DNA from 3 places in the Rhodococcus indonesiensis genome. Region 2 is predicted to be linked to each of the others. Evidence: riboswitches for the same ligand, from Rfam matches in the RefSeq annotation. Region 2 holds a riboswitch; each other region holds the start of a gene.
The links. Region 2 has a riboswitch for thiamine pyrophosphate ahead of ACM26Y_RS21230 (3-oxoacyl-ACP reductase). Riboswitches for the same ligand answer to the same signal wherever they lie in the genome.

Region 1 (5,452 bases), 470 kb from region 2:
GGGTTCGCGGCCGCCTGGCCGGACCTGCGGACCCGGGCGGTGCGGATGTTGCTCGACACGGCCAACGTCCTCGGCTCGCGGCCGAACGGCTGGTGGCGCGACCGGCCGGGTGCCACCGCACGACTGCTCGCGGAGCTGGCCGAGTCGGTGCCCCGCACCGTCGAGCTGCCCGGCGGGTCCTTCGGCTGGGTGAGCCGCATCGAGGCGGTCCTCGAGGGGCAAGCCCGCGCAGCGGTGATCGACGACGACCGCACCCTGGTGCACCCCGCCGCCGGCAGCGGAGACGACGAGCTGGCCGTCCTGGCGAAGGGCACGTCGGCGGTCCTGGACCAGGTGCTCACCGTGGTGGTGACGGCCGACCGGGGACTGCGCGCCCGGCTGCCCGGGGACGTGCCGACCCTGGCGCCGTCGACGGTCCTCGACTGGCTGTGACGGACTTTCAGCCGGGCAGCGCGGCCTTCAGTGCCGCCGCCGCGGCCCGCGGATTCGGTGCCGCGGTGATGGCGCGGACCACCGCGATGCGGGTGGCGCCGGCGTCGAGCACCTCGGGCAGCCGCTCGGCATCGATGCCGCCGATGGCGAACCACGGCCGCCGCGGCTGCGACCGGGCCACCTCCCGCAGCACCTCGAGGCCCGCCGCGGTGCGACCCGGCTTGGTGGGGGTCTCCCACACCGGCCCGTTGGCGAAATAGTCGACACCGTCCTCGATGTCGGCGAGGCTGGCCTGGGCCCGGCTGGCGGTCGAGCGGCCGATCACCACGTCGTCGCCGAGGACCTGCCGGGCGTACCGCACCGGCAGGTCGCCCTGCCCGAGATGCAGGATGTCGGCGCCGGCGGCCAGGGCGATGTCGGCGCGGTCGTTGACGGCCAGCAGGGCGCCGTGCCGGTGGCAGGCGGCGGCGAGCACCTCGAGTGCTTCGAGTTCCTCGCGCGCCTCGAGCGGGCCGAACTTCTTCTCGCCTGCCGAGCCCTTGTCGCGGAGCTGGACGATGTCGACACCGCCCGCAAGGGCCTCCTCGACGAATCGGGCCAGGTCGCCGGTGTCGCGACGGGCGTCGGTGCACAGGTAGAGCCGGGCCTGCGCGAGGCGTTCCCGGGGGGCGGGATGGTTGCCGCGGTAGGTAGTCACGGCGGAGACGGTAGTCTCTGCTCTGAACGAATCGACACGGGAGTCCCGGGGATCGCGGGGCTGAGAGGGGGCCTGCCGGCCCCGACCGTCAGCACCTGAACCGGATCATGCCGGCGCAGGGAGTGAGGTGGACGAACTGTTGGGAACCGTATCCGTTGTCGGCGGAGGCGTGATCGGGCTGTCGATCGCCTGGCGCGCGGCCCGGGCCGGCTGGACCGCGACCGTGCACGACCCGTCCCCGGGAGCGGGGGCGTCCTGGGTGGCCGGGGGGATGCTGGCGCCCTTGTCGGAGGGTTGGCCGGGTGAGGAACACGTCCTCGAGCTGGGCGCCGCGTCGCTGGCCCGCTGGCCGGCGTTCGGCGCCGAGCTGCTGCGGGAGACCGGCCTCGACCTGTTCACCTCCACTGCGTCGCTGACCGTCGCGCTGGACGCGGCCGACGCCGCCGACCTGCGCACGATCGCCGAGTGGGTGTCGGCCCAGGGGCACGAGATGCGCGTGCTCGGCCGCGCCGAGGTGCGTGAACTCGAGCCGTCGCTCGGCCCGCGCATCCGTCTCGGGCTGCTGGCCCCGGACGAGCTGGCCGTGGACAACCGGGTTCTCGTCGACGCGCTGCGACGGGCGGCCGCCGCGGCCGGGGTCACCTTCGTCGACGAGCCGGTCCTTGACGTCACGGACCTGGACGCCGACCGGGTGGTGCTCGCGGCCGGCGCCGCCTCGGCGCGGCTGTGGCCGGGCTTGCCGGTGCGGCCGGTCAAGGGGGAGATCCTGCGGTTGCGGACCCGCCCGGGCGCGGCTCCCGCTCCACACCGGACGGTCCGCGGCAGCGTGCACGGCCGGCCCGCGTACCTGGTGCCGCGCGCGGACGGGCTCGTCGTCGGCGCAACCCAGTACGAGGCCGACGACACGCAGGTCACCGTCGCGGGGGTGCGGGATCTCATCGCCGACGCCGAGACGCTGTTCCCGGCGATCGGCGAGTACGAGCTGTACGAGGCGAGTGCGGGACTACGACCCGTGAGCCCGGACAACCTGCCGCTGATCGGCCGGCTGTCCGAGCGGGTGATCGCCGCGACCGGGCACGGTCGCAACGGCGTGCTGCTGACCCCGGTCACGGCGGACGCGGTGGTCGCGGAGCTCGCGGACGAACCGCTCGCTGTGGCGAAATATGCTGATCCGCAACGATTTACCGAGGAGTGAGTGTGATGAACGGTGCGCCGACGGTGGGAGTCACGGTCAATGGGGAGGAGCGCTGGTTCGCCGAGGCGCCGACGATGGCCGAGTTGCTGAGTGGGCTCGGGCTGCCCGACAGGGGGGTCGCCGTCGCCGTGGACGGTGCCGTCTTCCCCCGGGGACGCTGGTCCGAGCGCGTCGAGAAGGGCTGGCAGATCGAGGTGCTGACGGCGGTGCAGGGTGGCTGAGCGCGACTTCGGCTCCGACCCCGGCCACGACCTGCCGCCCCTGACGATCGCCGGACGCAGCTTCGCCTCGCGGCTGATCACCGGCACCGGTGGGGCCGCGAACCTCGCCGTGCTCGAAGAGGCCCTCGTCGCCTCCGGCACCGAGCTGACCACCGTGGCGATGCGCCGGGTGGACGCGGCGTCCGGGACCGGCGTGCTCGATCTGCTGCGCCGCCTCGACATCGCGCCGCTCCCCAACACCGCCGGCTGCCGCGGCGCCGCCGAGGCGGTGCTCACCGCACAACTCGGCCGCGAGGCGCTCGGAACGGACTGGGTCAAACTCGAGGTCGTCGCCGACGAACGCACGCTGCTGCCCGACGCGATCGAACTCGTCTCGGCCGCCGAGCAACTCGTCGACGACGGGTTCGTCGTGCTGCCCTACACCAACGACGACCCGGTGCTGGCGCGACGGCTCGAGGACGTCGGCTGCGCCGCCGTGATGCCGCTCGGCTCGCCGATCGGCACGGGCCTCGGGGTCGCCAACCCGCACCACATCGAGATGATCGTCGAAGCCGCCGGGGTGCCGGTGATCCTCGATGCGGGTATCGGCACGGCCTCGGACGCCGCGCTCGCGATGGAACTCGGGTGCGACGCGGTGCTGCTGGCGACCGCGGTGACCCGGGCGAAGGACCCGGCCCTCATGGCGTCCGCGATGCGCCACGCCGTCGAGGCCGGCTTCCGGGCCCGGCACGCGGGCCGCATCCCGAAGCGGTTCTGGGCGCAGGCGTCGTCGCCGCTCGAGCCCTGAGACGACCCGATGTGAGGCCGTGACGGTCGGTTTCCCACCGGACCCGGGGGCGCCCACCGGACCCGGTGGTGCCGCACGCGTCGCGGCACCACCGGCGTCGTCGGCGGCGGCGAGCAGTGGTGCACGGGTGGTTCTCTTCCCACGATCGAGGGACGGCAGCGGTGGCCGGATCGTGCAGTTCGGGCGATACCGGTCGAAGCGGAATGCGCCTATTGCCTCCAGTGGATCGGGGGAGCAAGGTGAAACCTGGGGAACGACAACGACCGGCGGCGCCGCGTCGGCACCGCCCTGAGGAGAAGGGTGCCGATCGTGTTCGCACGCTCGACCACAATTCACGCGCATCCGTCGTACATCGATGCCGGGATCAGGCACGTACGCGACACCGTGATGCCCACGCTGGCAGACATCGAGGGCTGCCTCGGCATGTCCCTGCTGATCGATCGCGGCTCGGGCCGGTGCATCGCGACCAGTTCGTGGCGCGACGACGAATCGATGCGCGCCAGCGAAGGAGCGGTGCGCACGCTACGTGACGAGGCCGCCAGGATCTTCCACGGCACCACGGAGGTGTCGCGGTGGGAGATCGCCGTCATGCATCGCGACCACCATTCGGATCGCGGGGCCTGGTGCCGGGTCACGTGGATCAGAACCGAGCCGGCGCACATGGACCGTGGCGTCGACCTGTGGAAGATGGGCGAACTGCCCAAGGTGGAGGAACTCGACGGGTTCTGCAGCGCCAGCCTGATGATCGACCGCGCGTCCGGCCGCGGGGTGTCGTCGATGACGTTCGACAGCGCCGAGGCGATCGAACGCCACAGGGAACGCCTCGACGGCATCCGGGCGGCAGTGGTTCGCGAAGCGGGCGCGGAGATACTCGACACCTGCGAATTCGAGCTCGCCATCGCCCACCTGCACGTCCCCGAAATGGCGTGAGCCGGAGGGCGCCGGCGCCGCGCGTCCTCCACCTTGCCGTCGAGGACGAGTCGCCACCTGCTGCCGTCAGCCGCCGACGGTCAGGGGTCTGCCTGTCGGTCCGGGTCGCATTCCGGATCGAGAGGGTCAGGCTGCGGGTAGGTCGCGCACGTACCGGCCGGGGGCCGCCTCGAGCGCGGGGTGCCGGGTACTGCCGGGTGCGCTCGGCGCGGTGGTCTCCTCTCCGCCGTGGGCGAGCACCCAGTCGGCCCAGGCCTGCCACCAGCTGCCCTGCTGCCGCTCGGCGTGCTCGAGCCAGGTGTCCGGGTCCGGGCCCGGTGTGCCGCCGGTCCAGTAGTGCGCCTTCGGGTTGCCGGGCGGGTTGACCAGGCTGGCGATGTGCCCGGAGAAGCTGAGCACGAATTCGGTGTCTCCACCGAGCAACTGGGTGGTGCGGTAGCAGTTGCGCCAGGCGGTCAGGTGATCGGCGATCGCGCCGGAGACGAAGGTGGGGACGGTGATCGACTTCAGGTCCACCGGTGTGCCCAGCACGGTGAACTTACCGCGCTCGACGAGCAGGTTGTCCCGGAACAGGTCGAGGAACTGACCGTGCAGGGTGCCGGGCAGATTGGTGCCGTCGGCGTTCCAGGCGAGGATGTCGAACGCCGGTGGGGTGCGTCCCATCAGGTAGTTGTTGACGACGTAGTTGAACACCAGGTCGTTCGGGCGCATCCAGGTGAATGCCGATCCCATGTCCCGCGCGCTGATCAGGCCCTTGCGGCGGGAGCGGCCCTTGGCGAACCGGATCAGGGCGGGCCGGGCGAACGCGCCGAGCAGTGCCGGATCGCCGAAGTCGAGCATCGTCACCGCATAGGCCATGCTGTGCACCCGGTCGTCGCCCCGGGCAGTGAGGTGGTTGAGCGCCGTGGTGGCGAGGATCCCGCCGGCACAGAACCCGATCAGGTTCACGTCGTCGCTGCCGGTGATCTCCCGCACCTCGTCGATCGCCCGCAGGACCCGGCCGGCGTAGGTGTCGAAGTCCCAGTCGCCCTGCTCGGCGGTGGGGTTGCGCCACGAGAGCATGAAGGTCTGCAGGCCGCGGCCGACGCTGTACTCGACGAAGCTGCGTCCCGGCCGCAGGTCCAGGAAGTAGTACCGGCCGATCGGCGGGGGCACCACCAGCACCGGCCGGCGGCGGACCGTGGTGGTGG
Region 2 (5,452 bases):
GGTCGGCATCGAGTTGCGCCAGGCCGACACCGACGGGTCCCGGTCGCGCAGCACGATGTGCACCCTCTGTCACGCCGTTCACCGCGCCGGTGGGACGTCGCTGTTCACGGCGCGCAAGGCCGGCGCCGGCGGCAAGGCCGGAAACAGCATCAGAACCTACATGTGCAGTAACTTCGCATGCTCACTGTATGTGCGGGAGCTGGCGCCTCTGCCCGGCAATCAGCCCGATCGAGCACTGCCCACCGAGACTCGGATCCGGCAACTCGAGACTCGACTCGGCGGATTCGTCGGGCGGGTGTTGGACGAGCAGGATCCGTGACCACGCTGTGCACTACCCGGGCGGCGCCGTCACCCGGGCGTCTTCACGCGAAGGACCACAGTCCCAGCGTGTCGCGCAATGTGGTCCCGGGGTATGCGGTGCGAAACAGGCCGCGGCGCTGCAGTTCCGGGACTACCAGGTCGACGAAGTCGTCCAGCGAATCCGGATACGCCGGACACATCAGGTTGAATCCGTCGCAGGCGCCGGCGACGAACCACTCCTCGATCCGATCCGCGATCGCCTCGGGCGTGCCGATCATCGTCGCGTGCCCTCCTCCGGCCGCGAGGTAGCCGAGCAGTCCACGCAGTGTGGGCCGGTGCGATCCGATGATCCGTTGCACCGTTGCGTAGCGACCCTGGGGGCCGGAGAACTGGTCGATGGGCGGTAGGTCGGCAACCGGCGCGTCGAGATCGTGGCCCGTGTAGTCCTGACCGGTGAAGACGCCGAGCTGGGCGAGCGCGGCGTCGATGTCGATCAACGCGTCCAACGTCGCCTTCTTTGCCCGGGCCTCGTCCTCGGTGCGACCGACATAGGGGACGAGGCCCGGAAGTATCGCGATCGACGCGGGATCTCGTCCGGCGGCGGCAGCGCGGCCACGCAGATCGGTGGCGAAGTCGAGCGCCATGGTCGAATCCCACGAAACCGAGTACACCGCTTCGGCGTGCCGCGCTGCGAGGCTGCGTCCGGTCTCCGACGCTCCTGCCTGGAACAGCACCGGACGCCCCTGTGGGCAGCGCGGGACGGTGAGCGGACCGTCGACGCGGAAGTGCTGACCGCGGTGCTCGATCCGACGGATGGCGTCGGCGTCGAGGTATCGACCGGCGGCGCGATCGACGGCGATGCCGGCCTCGTCCCACGAGTCCCACAGCGCAGTCAGCACCTCGATGAACTCCTCGGCGCGGCCGTAACGCTCGGCATGGTCCGGCAGAGCGTCGAGCCCGTGATTGCGGGCCTCCGCGTCGAACATCGAGGTCACGATGTTCACCCCGGCCCGTCCACCGCTGATGTGGTCCAGCGACGCGAGCATCCGCGCCGCATGGAACGGTGTGTAGAAGCTCGCGGACACCGTGGTGACCAGCCCGATGCGTTTCGTCGCGCGCGCCATCGCGGACAGCGCGGTCAGGGGTTCGAGAAACCACGTGGTCCCGGCCGTGTAGCTCGGATTCACGCAGTGACCGTCGGCGAAGAACACCGCATCGAAGCAGCCACGCTCGGCTGTCCGAGCGAGTTCCTCGAAGTAGGTGATGTCCCCGATTCGCTCCGCCGCGGACGTCGGATGCCGCCACGCCGCCGAATGATGGCCGACACCATGGAGAAAGGCATTGAGATGGAGGGTGCGGGACAGCATCAGTTCATCACCAGCCCGCCGTCGACCACGAGGTTCTGACCGGTGACTGCTCGCGACCAGTCGGAAGCGAAGAACAGGACAGCGGCAGCGAAGTCCTCCGGGGTGGTGACCTTCCGCAGGGGCGTGGAGGCGGCGATCAGTTCGAATACCTCCTCGGGGGTCGCTGCCGATGCGTCGGTGGTGCGCAGCAGCCCACCGGAGACCATGTTCACGCGGATGCCTTCAGGCCCCAGGTCTGCCGCGAATGTGCGGGTCAGCGACAGCAGTGCTGCCTTGGCGGCGGTGTAGTCGTGATACGGCACCACCGGGTTCTGGAACAGGTTGGTGCCGATATTGATGACGCTGCCGCCGCCGGCCTCGCGCATGCCGGGCAGAACCGCCTGGATCGTGTTGACCGCGCCGCCGACGATACCGTCGAGTTGAGCGGCGAAATCGCCGTAGCCAATCTGGTCGGCTCTGCGGCGCGCGTCGCCGTTGAAGGAGAAGTCGGGCAGCGCGTTGTTGACGACGGTGGTGACCGGTCGGCCGAAGTGCTTCCTGGCCTGTGTGAGCATGGCGTCGATCTGGGCGGGGTCGGTCACGTCGGCGGCCAGCGCGACAGCGCGGTCCGAGCCGATCTTCTGGGCAAGGGCGTGGGCGGCGTCGCTGCTGTTGCGGTAGTTGACTACGACGGCGGCGCCCTCGTCGGCGAACGACTGCGCGAGGTGGTGACCGAGACCGCGCCCGGCGCCGGTGACGAGTACCGTCTGGTTCTGCAAGAGCATTGTGTTGTTTCCCTTCGGTGGGAAGGGGTTCACCGCAGCGACGGACCACACGGCCGCGCCGGCTCGGCATCCCTTCGCTCGCATGATCGAGATCAGGTTCGACGGGTCTGTCTCTCAGCCGTTTCCGGCACCCCGTGTCGAGTCCGTCGCAAGACTACCCCGGTTATGCCCGTCCGTCGAACATCACTGTCACTTCGGGCAACTCACGAGACTGCCCGGGGTCCCAGCCGGCACGAGGACGACGTGCACGGCAGCATTGTTCCTCGCAGCAGGTCACGTCCACAGATCGACGAAGTGGTGGACAGGGCCGTGGCCGCGACCGACATGCAACTCCCTGCCTGCTTCGATGCCTGCGGTGAGCCACCGTTTGGCTTCCTCGAGCGCGGCATCCCAGCTTTCTCGCTGCGGCCGAAGGGTAGCCATGGCTGCCGACAGCGAGCAACCGGTGCCGTGCGTGTTCGAGGTGCGTATGCGGGGACTGTCGACCACGACCGCATCGTCCTCCCCCGCTACAGGGCCGATGACGGTGTCGTAGACGGTGTCTCCAGGAAGATGTCCGCCCTTGGCCAACACCGCCACCCCGTAGCGATCGGCAATCTCATGGGCCTGCCCGAGCAGTTCCTCCCAGGAGTCGGCCGGAGACGTGGAACTGAGGACTGCGAGTTCGGGAACGTTCGGCGTGATCAGATGGACCTGGGGAATGAGGTCTTCGAGCGCGCCTTCGGCCTCGCGGCTGAGCAACCGGTCGCCGCTGGTGGCGACGATGACCGGATCGAGCACAACCACGGGGGGCGCGACCGTGGCAAGCCATTCGGCGACGGCTTGCACCTGATCGGTCTCGGCGAGCATGCCGATCTTGACGGCGTCGACGGTGACATCGTCGCTGACCGCTTCGAGTTGAGCGGTGAGAAACGATGCCGGAGGAAGGTGGACACTGCGCACGCCGCAGGTGTTCTGGGCGACCAACGCCGTGACCACCGCCATTCCGTAGCCTCGATGCGCGGCAATGCTCTTCAGGTCCGCCTGGATGCCGGCGCCGCCGGTCGGATCCGTACCGGCAATGGAAAGCACTCGCGGCGGTGGAACAGCAGACATCGTCATTCGGACATCCCTTCGCTAGTACGAACTAGAGCAGGTTCGACGGGTGTGATCTCAGCCCTCTTACCCGGGCACCCCGTGTCGAGAGGATCATAGGCGTCGACTTCGTTCGGCGGCCCCGTGGGTCTGGGCTGTGGCGGGCCCACTTGCCGCGCCCACCCAGGCGGGCCGCACGGCAGAAGCGTGGGCCCGAGGACCGAAAGCGTTCGTGCGGAACGTTCTTGTCCAAGCAGTGTGCCGGTCGACCCGCGTCTCGCCGAATGTGCGAACTCGTCGACGGGTTTGCTGTTGGGGTGGCCGCAGACGGCAGGGGACATGGTGCGGCTGACCCCCTGACGGTAGGCTGGACGCTGTGAGTAGGGCCAGTTCGGCGCGCCAGCGGTTGCTCGCTTTCGGTTCCGGAGAAGACTTGTCGCGACGCGCCCGATTGTTGAGCGACGTCCACGACGCGGTGATGTCCGGCCGGACGCCGCCGGTGCCTCCGCGTGACGTTGTCGCCCGGTCGTGGTCGCGTCTCCAGGCAGACGGCGTCAGTCCCGCCCGGTGTGAGGACGTGGTACTCGCGGACGTCTCCGAACTCGAAGCGCGCCGTGCACGAAGCGCCCTGAGGTCGGTTCTGCCCGAACTACGCGGCACCTTGACCGAAATGGCGAGCGACGCGAACTTCATCGTGGTCGTCGCTGACTCGGACGGGGTGGTGCTGTGGCGAGAAGGTGCACGTGACGTGCAGAGGGAAGCCGACGTCCTCGGATTCGTGGAAGGCGCCCGCTGGTCGGAGAAGTCGGTAGGCACCAATTCTGTCGGCACGTCGCTGGTCGAAGACGCTCCGGTACAGCTTTTTTCGGCCGAACACTATGCCCGGTCCCACTACGGCTGGTCGTGTACGGGGTCACCGGTCCACGATCCACGCTCCGGCGAGGTCCTCGGCGTACTGGATATCAGCGGGTCGGCGATGTCGGTGCATCCGGCCACCGTGGCCCTCGTGCAGACGGCTGTGCGGTTGGCCGAGTCGATGCTCTGGCGCGAGCATGCCGTCCACCTCGACAGGCTCCGTACCGATGCGGCGCCGGTGCTGGCAAGGACGTGCGGGCCTGCCGTCGTCGTGGACGGTCACGGATGGGTCGTGGCAGCCAGCGGCATCGGCGTTCCCGAACGACTGGCCTCACCGGAGGCCGACCGACCGCTGCTCGTGCCCGGTCTCGGACTTTGCGTACCCGAACCGCTCGGTGACGCATGGTTGGTGCGCCGCCGCGCGGAACGGGCGGCCATCCGACTCGAACTCGACCTGGGGACGGCCCCTCGGGCGACGGTGCGGGGGGAGATGGAATGGACGCGTGCCCTGTCACCGCGGCACGCGCAGATTCTGAGGGTATTGGCACGTACCCGGTCGGCCGGCATCGATGCCGCGTCGTTGAGCGAGGCCCTGTTCGGCGACCGGGACCACATCGTTGCCGTCCGCGCCGAGGTCTCCCGGCTGCGCAAGAGCCTCGGCCCTGTGCTGACGCCCCAGCCGTACCGGTTCGCTGACGGTGTCGAAGTTCGTGTGATCAGGTGACATTCCGCCTCCGAACCTGGTCGCTCCGATTCGGCGCGGCGCGCGAGGCAGAGGTGCGCGCAGCGACGAAGTCGCGCAGGTCCGCACGTAGTCGGGGGTGCAGTCGTAAGGCGGCGGGGCTGTCGAGGATCTCCCCCAGCCGGGTCAGGTAACCGGCTGGGGTCATTCCGAATTCGACCAGAAGGTCTCCGGGACTTCCGCCGCCGTAGGGCAGCCAGCGACGGGCGAAGTCGATGATGCGGTCGTCTTCGGTGGCGGAACTCATGTGGGTCGAACTCCTGGCGGGTGCGATTCGGCGAGATGACTGAGGGGAGAAGTGAGTTCACGGTCGTGGTGGGCCATGGCGTCGGCGTAGAGGCGGCCGGCGC
Region 3 (5,452 bases), 2.8 Mb from region 2:
GATGGCGGAGGGCAAAACCCTGTTCGGCGGCATGACACCGCTGCAGGCGACGGTGTGGTCGGCGCTCAACATCGCCGGACTCGCGCTGGCGCCCATCTCGGGCGCGGTCGCCCTGGCGCCGCCACCGTTCAACCTCATCATCTCCAACGTGCCGGGACCGCGGGAACCGGTGTACCGCGGCGGATCCCGGCTCGACGGGATCTACCCGGTATCGGTCGTGCTCAGCGGTCAGGCACTCAACATCACGCTGACCAACACCGCGGACACCGTCGACTTCGGCGTCGTCGGGTGCCGCCGCACCGTCCCCGCGCTGCAGCGACTGCTCGGGCATCTCGAGGACGCCCTCGCGGAACTCGAACTTGCACTCGATATTTCGTGAGGGCATCAGTCCCGCAGCGACGAGCCGCGCGAGTCCTGCGGTGTCGAGTCGCACGAGTCCTGCGGTGTCGAGCCGCGCGCCCCCGTGCTGTGCAGGACGTCGACGAGTTCCCCCTCGAGCGCCACGAACTCCGGTGACGTCAGCGTGTCCAGACCGCGGGGACGCGGCAGCGGCACCGACACCTCGTGGCACACCCGCGCCGGGCGGGGGGTGAGCACCAGCACCCGATCCGACAGCAGCAGCGCCTCCCGCACGTCGTGGGTGATCATCAGCACCGTCCAGCGGTCCCGCTGCCACACCTGCTGCAACCACAACTGCATCTCGGTGCGGGTCAGCGAATCCAGCGCGCCGAACGGTTCGTCCAGCAGCAGCACGTCGCGGCCCTGCAGCACCGTCCGCGCGAGCGCCGCGCGCTGCCGCATCCCACCCGAGAGCTGCCGCGGGGCGGCATCCTCGAAACCGGCGAGACCGAAGGCGGGGAACAACTTCCGTGCCCGGTCCCGCGCCTCACCGCGGGGTGTGCCCTGGACCTCGAGGCCGAGCGCGCAGTTGTCGAGCACACTGCGCCACGGAAACAGCAGATCCTTCTGCGGCATCAGCGCGGCCCGTCCCGGTGCGGCCGGCCGCCCGGCGACCGTGACGGCGCCGGTGTCGGGCACGTCGAGGCCGGCGATCAACCCGAACAGGGTGGACTTGCCGCAGCCGCTCGGACCGATGAGCGAGACGAACTCGCCCTCGGCCACCGCGAACTCGGCGCCGTCGAGCACGGTGCGCCCACCGAACGCCTTGTGCACGCCGGTGACGGCGACGGCGTTCACCGGGGGCTCCTCGTCGCCAGCGCCCACGGCGCCACCACCCGCTCCGCGGCGTAGGTGAGCAGGTACAGCGCGAGTGAGAGCATCGCGGTGACGAGCACCGCCGCCAGCACCAGATCGGTCCGGAACGAGTTCTTCTGGGTGCTCATGTAGATCCCGAGTCCCGACGTGGCGCCGACGTACTCGGCGAAGACCGCACCGACCACGGCGTAGGTGATCCCGATGCGCAGCGCCGTGAAGAATCGGGGCAGCGCCGAGGGGAGCCGCACGTATCGGAACTCCTGACGGCGCGAGGCACCCATGCTGCGCAGCAACGCGCCCGCCTCCCGGTCCGCGGCGGCGAAGCCCTCGATCAGGCCGATCGCCATGGGGAAGAACGTGGCGAGCGCGATCACCAGGATCTTCGGCAGCAGCCCGAAGCCGAACCAGATGATCATCAGCGGCGCGATCGCGATGATCGGCAGGGTCTGCGACACCACGAACAACGGCACCAGGGCGCGGCGCAGCCACGGCGAGAAGTCCACGACGATCGCCAGGGCCCAGGCGACCGCCAGGGACACCGCGAAGCCGACGAGCGTGACCTGCAGGGTCGACCAGGCGTGACCGGCGATGTCGGCGCGGTGCGCCCACCCCTGCCCGAGGACCCGGGCGGGGGAGGGCAGCACCTGCGGGCGGATGCCGCTGACCGCCACGTACAGCTGCCAACCGAGGGCCAGCGCGGCGACGGTCACCGCGGCCGGGGCGACGCGCCGCAGCCAGGGGTTCCGGGTCGGGTCAGGGCGTGAGGTAGTCATCGGTGAAGTAGGTCGACCAGTCCGGCTCGGTGGTCAACGGTGCGCCGTCGGGACCGGCGAGCAGGCCCTTCTCGAACAGGAACCGGGAGTACCCGGTCCATCGCTCGAGGGTGAGGGTGCCGACACGGCCGTTCTCGTCGCGCATGTAATCGGCCGACAGCATCCGCTGACTCTCGTAGACGAGTTCCTCGTCGGAGAACGCCCCCGGGTTGGCCTCGATCAGGGCGCGCGCGCCGCGGTCGGGATCCTGCGCGGCGATCTCGTAGCCGCGCTGGACGGCCTGCACGAACGCGCGGGCCTGGTCCGGGTGTTCGGCCAGCCAGTCCTCGTTGCCGTCGATCACGATCGCGTAGGCGTCGGGGAACCCGTAGTCGGTGTAGCGGAAGTACCGCATCGGCAGCCCGCGGTGCTCGGCCTCGATGCCCTCCCACGCCAGGTAGGAGACGGTGAAGTCGGCGGTGCCGGAGTACACGGCCTCGTAGGCGGAGGTGCCGAGGGTGACGGAGGTGAAGTCGCCGCGCCCGCCGTCGTTGCGGATCACCTGGGCGAGCGTCTCCTCGTCGCCCGGGTCGCCGAAGCCGGCGTAGGTGCGGGAGTCGAGGTCCGCGGGCCGGGTCAGGTCGGCGCGGTCGGCCTTGACGGCGATGCCGGTCGCCCAGTGCTGCAGCGGCGCGAGCACCGAGACGGTGCGCGAGCCGGCCGCCCGGGAGAACGTCGCCTGCGCCTGCGTGGAGATGCCGAACTCGGCGTTGCCGGCATCGACGAGGGTGTCCGGGGTGGTGTTGTTGTAGGGCAGGAACTCGACGTCGAGACCGGCGTCGGCGAACAGGCCCTCCTGCTGGGCGACGTACAGGCCGGTGTGGTTGGTGTTCGGCGTCCAGTCCAGGGCGAATCGGATGGTGTCACCGGAATCGTCGCTGTTCCCGGCGCAGGACGCGGTGAGCAGCAGCGCGGCGGTGACGGCGGCCAGGACGGTGAACCGGCGGCGCAGCCGAGGGAGCGTGGTCATGAGGCCGGCCACTCCTGGGTGTTGAGCGCGGTGTCCCAGAACAGCAGCTCGTAGCGCGTGGCGATGGTGAACGCCTCGGCCATGGCGTCGCGCTCGACGTCGGTGGCGGCCGCCGCCGCGGCGTCGACGAGGTCGCGGGCGCCGGCGACCGCGGCGTGGAACTCGGGCGCGTCGTAGGTGGTGACCCACTGGGCGTAGGGGTGGGCGGGATCCGCGGCGAGCACGTCGGCGGCGCGGACGGCGAGATCGCGGCCGACCTCGGCGTAGATCCAGAAACAGGGGAGTACCGCGGCGGCGCCGACTGGATACGGGTCGGTGGCGACGGTGGCGGTGAGATAGGAGACGTAACCGAGGCAGGCGGGCGAGTGCGCGGGGGCGCCCTCGGCAGGCGGCAGGACCCCGCCGGTGAGCAGCCCCCGGTGCAGGGCGGATTCCTCGGTGGCGGCCGTGGCCGCGCTGTTCGCCCAGAACGCGGCGGTGCCCGGGTCCGGGGCCTTCGCCGCGAGGAGGGCGAGTGCCTTGGCGTACCCGGCGAGGTACAGGGCGTCCTGCTCGATGTAGAAGCGGAACGCGTCGAGCGGCAGCGTCCCGTCGCCGAGGCGGCGCAGGAACTCGAGGTCGTCGATGGACTCGCGCAGGACCTTGGTCCGGTCCCACAGCAGATCGGTGAAGCGGTCGGTCCCTGCCGGGACCGACGCGCGGGCAGGCATGGTCATGCCAGGACATCCCTTCGTCAGCATTACCTGATCAGGTTCGACGGGTGTGATCTCAGCCCCGCGCATGTGCGGAGCACCCCGTGTCTACGGAGCCGACGATAGCACTCGGCGCAGACTGCCTCCGTCGCCCGGGTCGGCGGGGTCCGCATGCAACCTGTCTGTTGTTGGTACCTTGGCCCCAGACCGTTCGTTCGGGAGGGACCGTGGACGCCGAGACGCTCATCGTCGGCTGCAAGTACGGCGACGTACGCGGCTACCGCGACGGCTCCGTCTACACGTGGAAGGGCGTCCCGTACGCCGCGCCGACGTCCGGTGACCTCCGGTTCCGCGCCCCCGAACCGCCGGAGCCGTGGACCGACGTGCTCGACGCGCGGCGCTTCGGGCCCATCGCGCCGCAGGGACGCAACAACCCGATCCCCATCGATCCGGGGCTGACGATCGGTGAGGACTGCCTCTCGCTGAACATCTGGGCGCCGGAGCCGGACGGGGAGCCGCGGCCGGTGATGGTGTGGATCCACGGCGGTGCCTACGTCCTCGGCTACTCGGGGCAGCGGATCTACGACGGACGGTTGCTCGCCGAGCGCGGCGACGTCGTCGTGGTGACGGTCAACTATCGGCTCGGTGCGCTCGGCTTCCTCGACTTCTCGTCGTTCTCCACCGCCGGAACTACCTTCGAATCCAATGTGGGACTGCGGGATCAGATCGCCGCCCTCGAGTGGGTACGCGACTGCATCTCCGCGTTCGGGGGCGACCCCGACCGGGTCACCGTGTTCGGCGAGTCGTCGGGCGGTGGGTCGCTGACCACCCTGATGACCGTGCCCCGCGCGGAGGGGCTGTTCCACCGGGCCATCGCGCAGAGTCCGCCGGCGACGTCGGCGTACGGGTCCGAGCGGGCCGCCCGGGTCGCCGAGCGGTTCCTCGAGATCCTCGACCTCACCCCGGCGCGGGTGTGGGCGCTGCGGGACATGCCGCACGAGACGCTGACCGACGCGGGCGACGTGCTCGTCGGGGAGATTCCCACGAAGTTCCCCGGCACGCTCGCGATGGCGCCCGTGGTCGACCGCGACCTGGTGCCGAAGTACCCGGTGGCGGCGTTCCAGAAGGGGCTCGCGCACCGGATCCCCCTGATCATCGGCTCCAACAAGGACGAGCCGTCGATCTTCCGCTTCATGAAGTCCCCGTTGATGCCGGTGAGCGATGCCTCCGTGCAGGCGATGCTCGACGCGCTCGCCGAGGATCACCCGGAATTGCCGCCGGACCGCATCGCGGAGATCATCTCCGCGTATCCGGATGTCACGAAAACGTCGGGGGCAATGGCTCTTTCGCGCGACGCCGGGTTCCGGATGCCGGTGGTGTGGATCGCCGACGCGCACAGCGCCCACTCGCCGACGTGGGTGTACCGGTTCGACCATGCGACCCCGATGCTCAAGGCGGCGCGGATCGGTGCCGGTCACGCCACCGAACTGCCGTACGTCTTCGGCAATTTCGGGACGCTCGATCGTGACCCTACGTTCTGGCTCGGTGGCCGCAAGGCTGCGACGACGATCTCGGGCCGGATCCAGCGTCGCTGGCTCGCCTTCGCGCACCACGGCGTGCCGGCCGCCCTGGACGGATCCCGGCACTGGGCGCCGTACGACACCGACAAGCGCATGACCCTGCTGATCGACAACACCGACACCCTCGTCCCGGACCCCGACAAGGTGCTGCGTGAGGTGTGGGGCGACCAGGTGATGGGCTTC

Region 1: another riboswitch for thiamine pyrophosphate. It lies ahead of thiO (glycine oxidase ThiO); the one in region 2 lies ahead of ACM26Y_RS21230 (3-oxoacyl-ACP reductase).
Region 3: another riboswitch for thiamine pyrophosphate. It lies ahead of ACM26Y_RS08850 (TenA family protein); the one in region 2 lies ahead of ACM26Y_RS21230 (3-oxoacyl-ACP reductase).

The regions. Positions count from the first base shown of each region.
Region 1 covers NZ_CP180630.1:4,169,447-4,174,898, reverse strand. The annotation lists gene ACM26Y_RS19185 (NUDIX hydrolase) at 1-432, shown strand, start outside; gene thiE (thiamine phosphate synthase) at 440-1,129, opposite strand; TPP riboswitch at 1,156-1,268, shown strand; gene thiO (glycine oxidase ThiO) at 1,257-2,324, shown strand; gene thiS (sulfur carrier protein ThiS) at 2,330-2,545, shown strand; gene ACM26Y_RS19165 (thiazole synthase) at 2,538-3,332, shown strand; gene ACM26Y_RS19160 (antibiotic biosynthesis monooxygenase) at 3,633-4,262, shown strand; gene ACM26Y_RS19155 (PHA/PHB synthase family protein) at 4,389-5,452, opposite strand, start outside.
Region 2 covers NZ_CP180630.1:4,643,042-4,648,493, forward strand. The annotation lists gene ACM26Y_RS21220 (FBP domain-containing protein) at 1-319, shown strand, start outside; gene ACM26Y_RS21225 (LLM class flavin-dependent oxidoreductase) at 363-1,667, opposite strand; gene ACM26Y_RS21230 (3-oxoacyl-ACP reductase) at 1,667-2,431, opposite strand; TPP riboswitch at 2,484-2,576, opposite strand; gene thiD (bifunctional hydroxymethylpyrimidine kinase/phosphomethylpyrimidine kinase) at 2,705-3,532, opposite strand; TPP riboswitch at 3,523-3,618, opposite strand; gene ACM26Y_RS21240 (GAF domain-containing protein) at 3,957-5,084, shown strand; gene ACM26Y_RS21245 (DUF3263 domain-containing protein) at 5,077-5,349, opposite strand; gene lipA (lipoyl synthase) at 5,346-5,452, opposite strand, start outside.
Region 3 covers NZ_CP180630.1:1,884,601-1,890,052, forward strand. The annotation lists gene ACM26Y_RS08830 (WS/DGAT/MGAT family O-acyltransferase) at 1-379, shown strand, start outside; gene ACM26Y_RS08835 (ABC transporter ATP-binding protein) at 385-1,197, opposite strand; gene ACM26Y_RS08840 (ABC transporter permease) at 1,194-1,988, opposite strand; gene ACM26Y_RS08845 (ABC transporter substrate-binding protein) at 1,969-2,997, opposite strand; gene ACM26Y_RS08850 (TenA family protein) at 2,994-3,713, opposite strand; TPP riboswitch at 3,706-3,804, opposite strand; gene ACM26Y_RS08855 (carboxylesterase/lipase family protein) at 3,917-5,452, shown strand, end outside.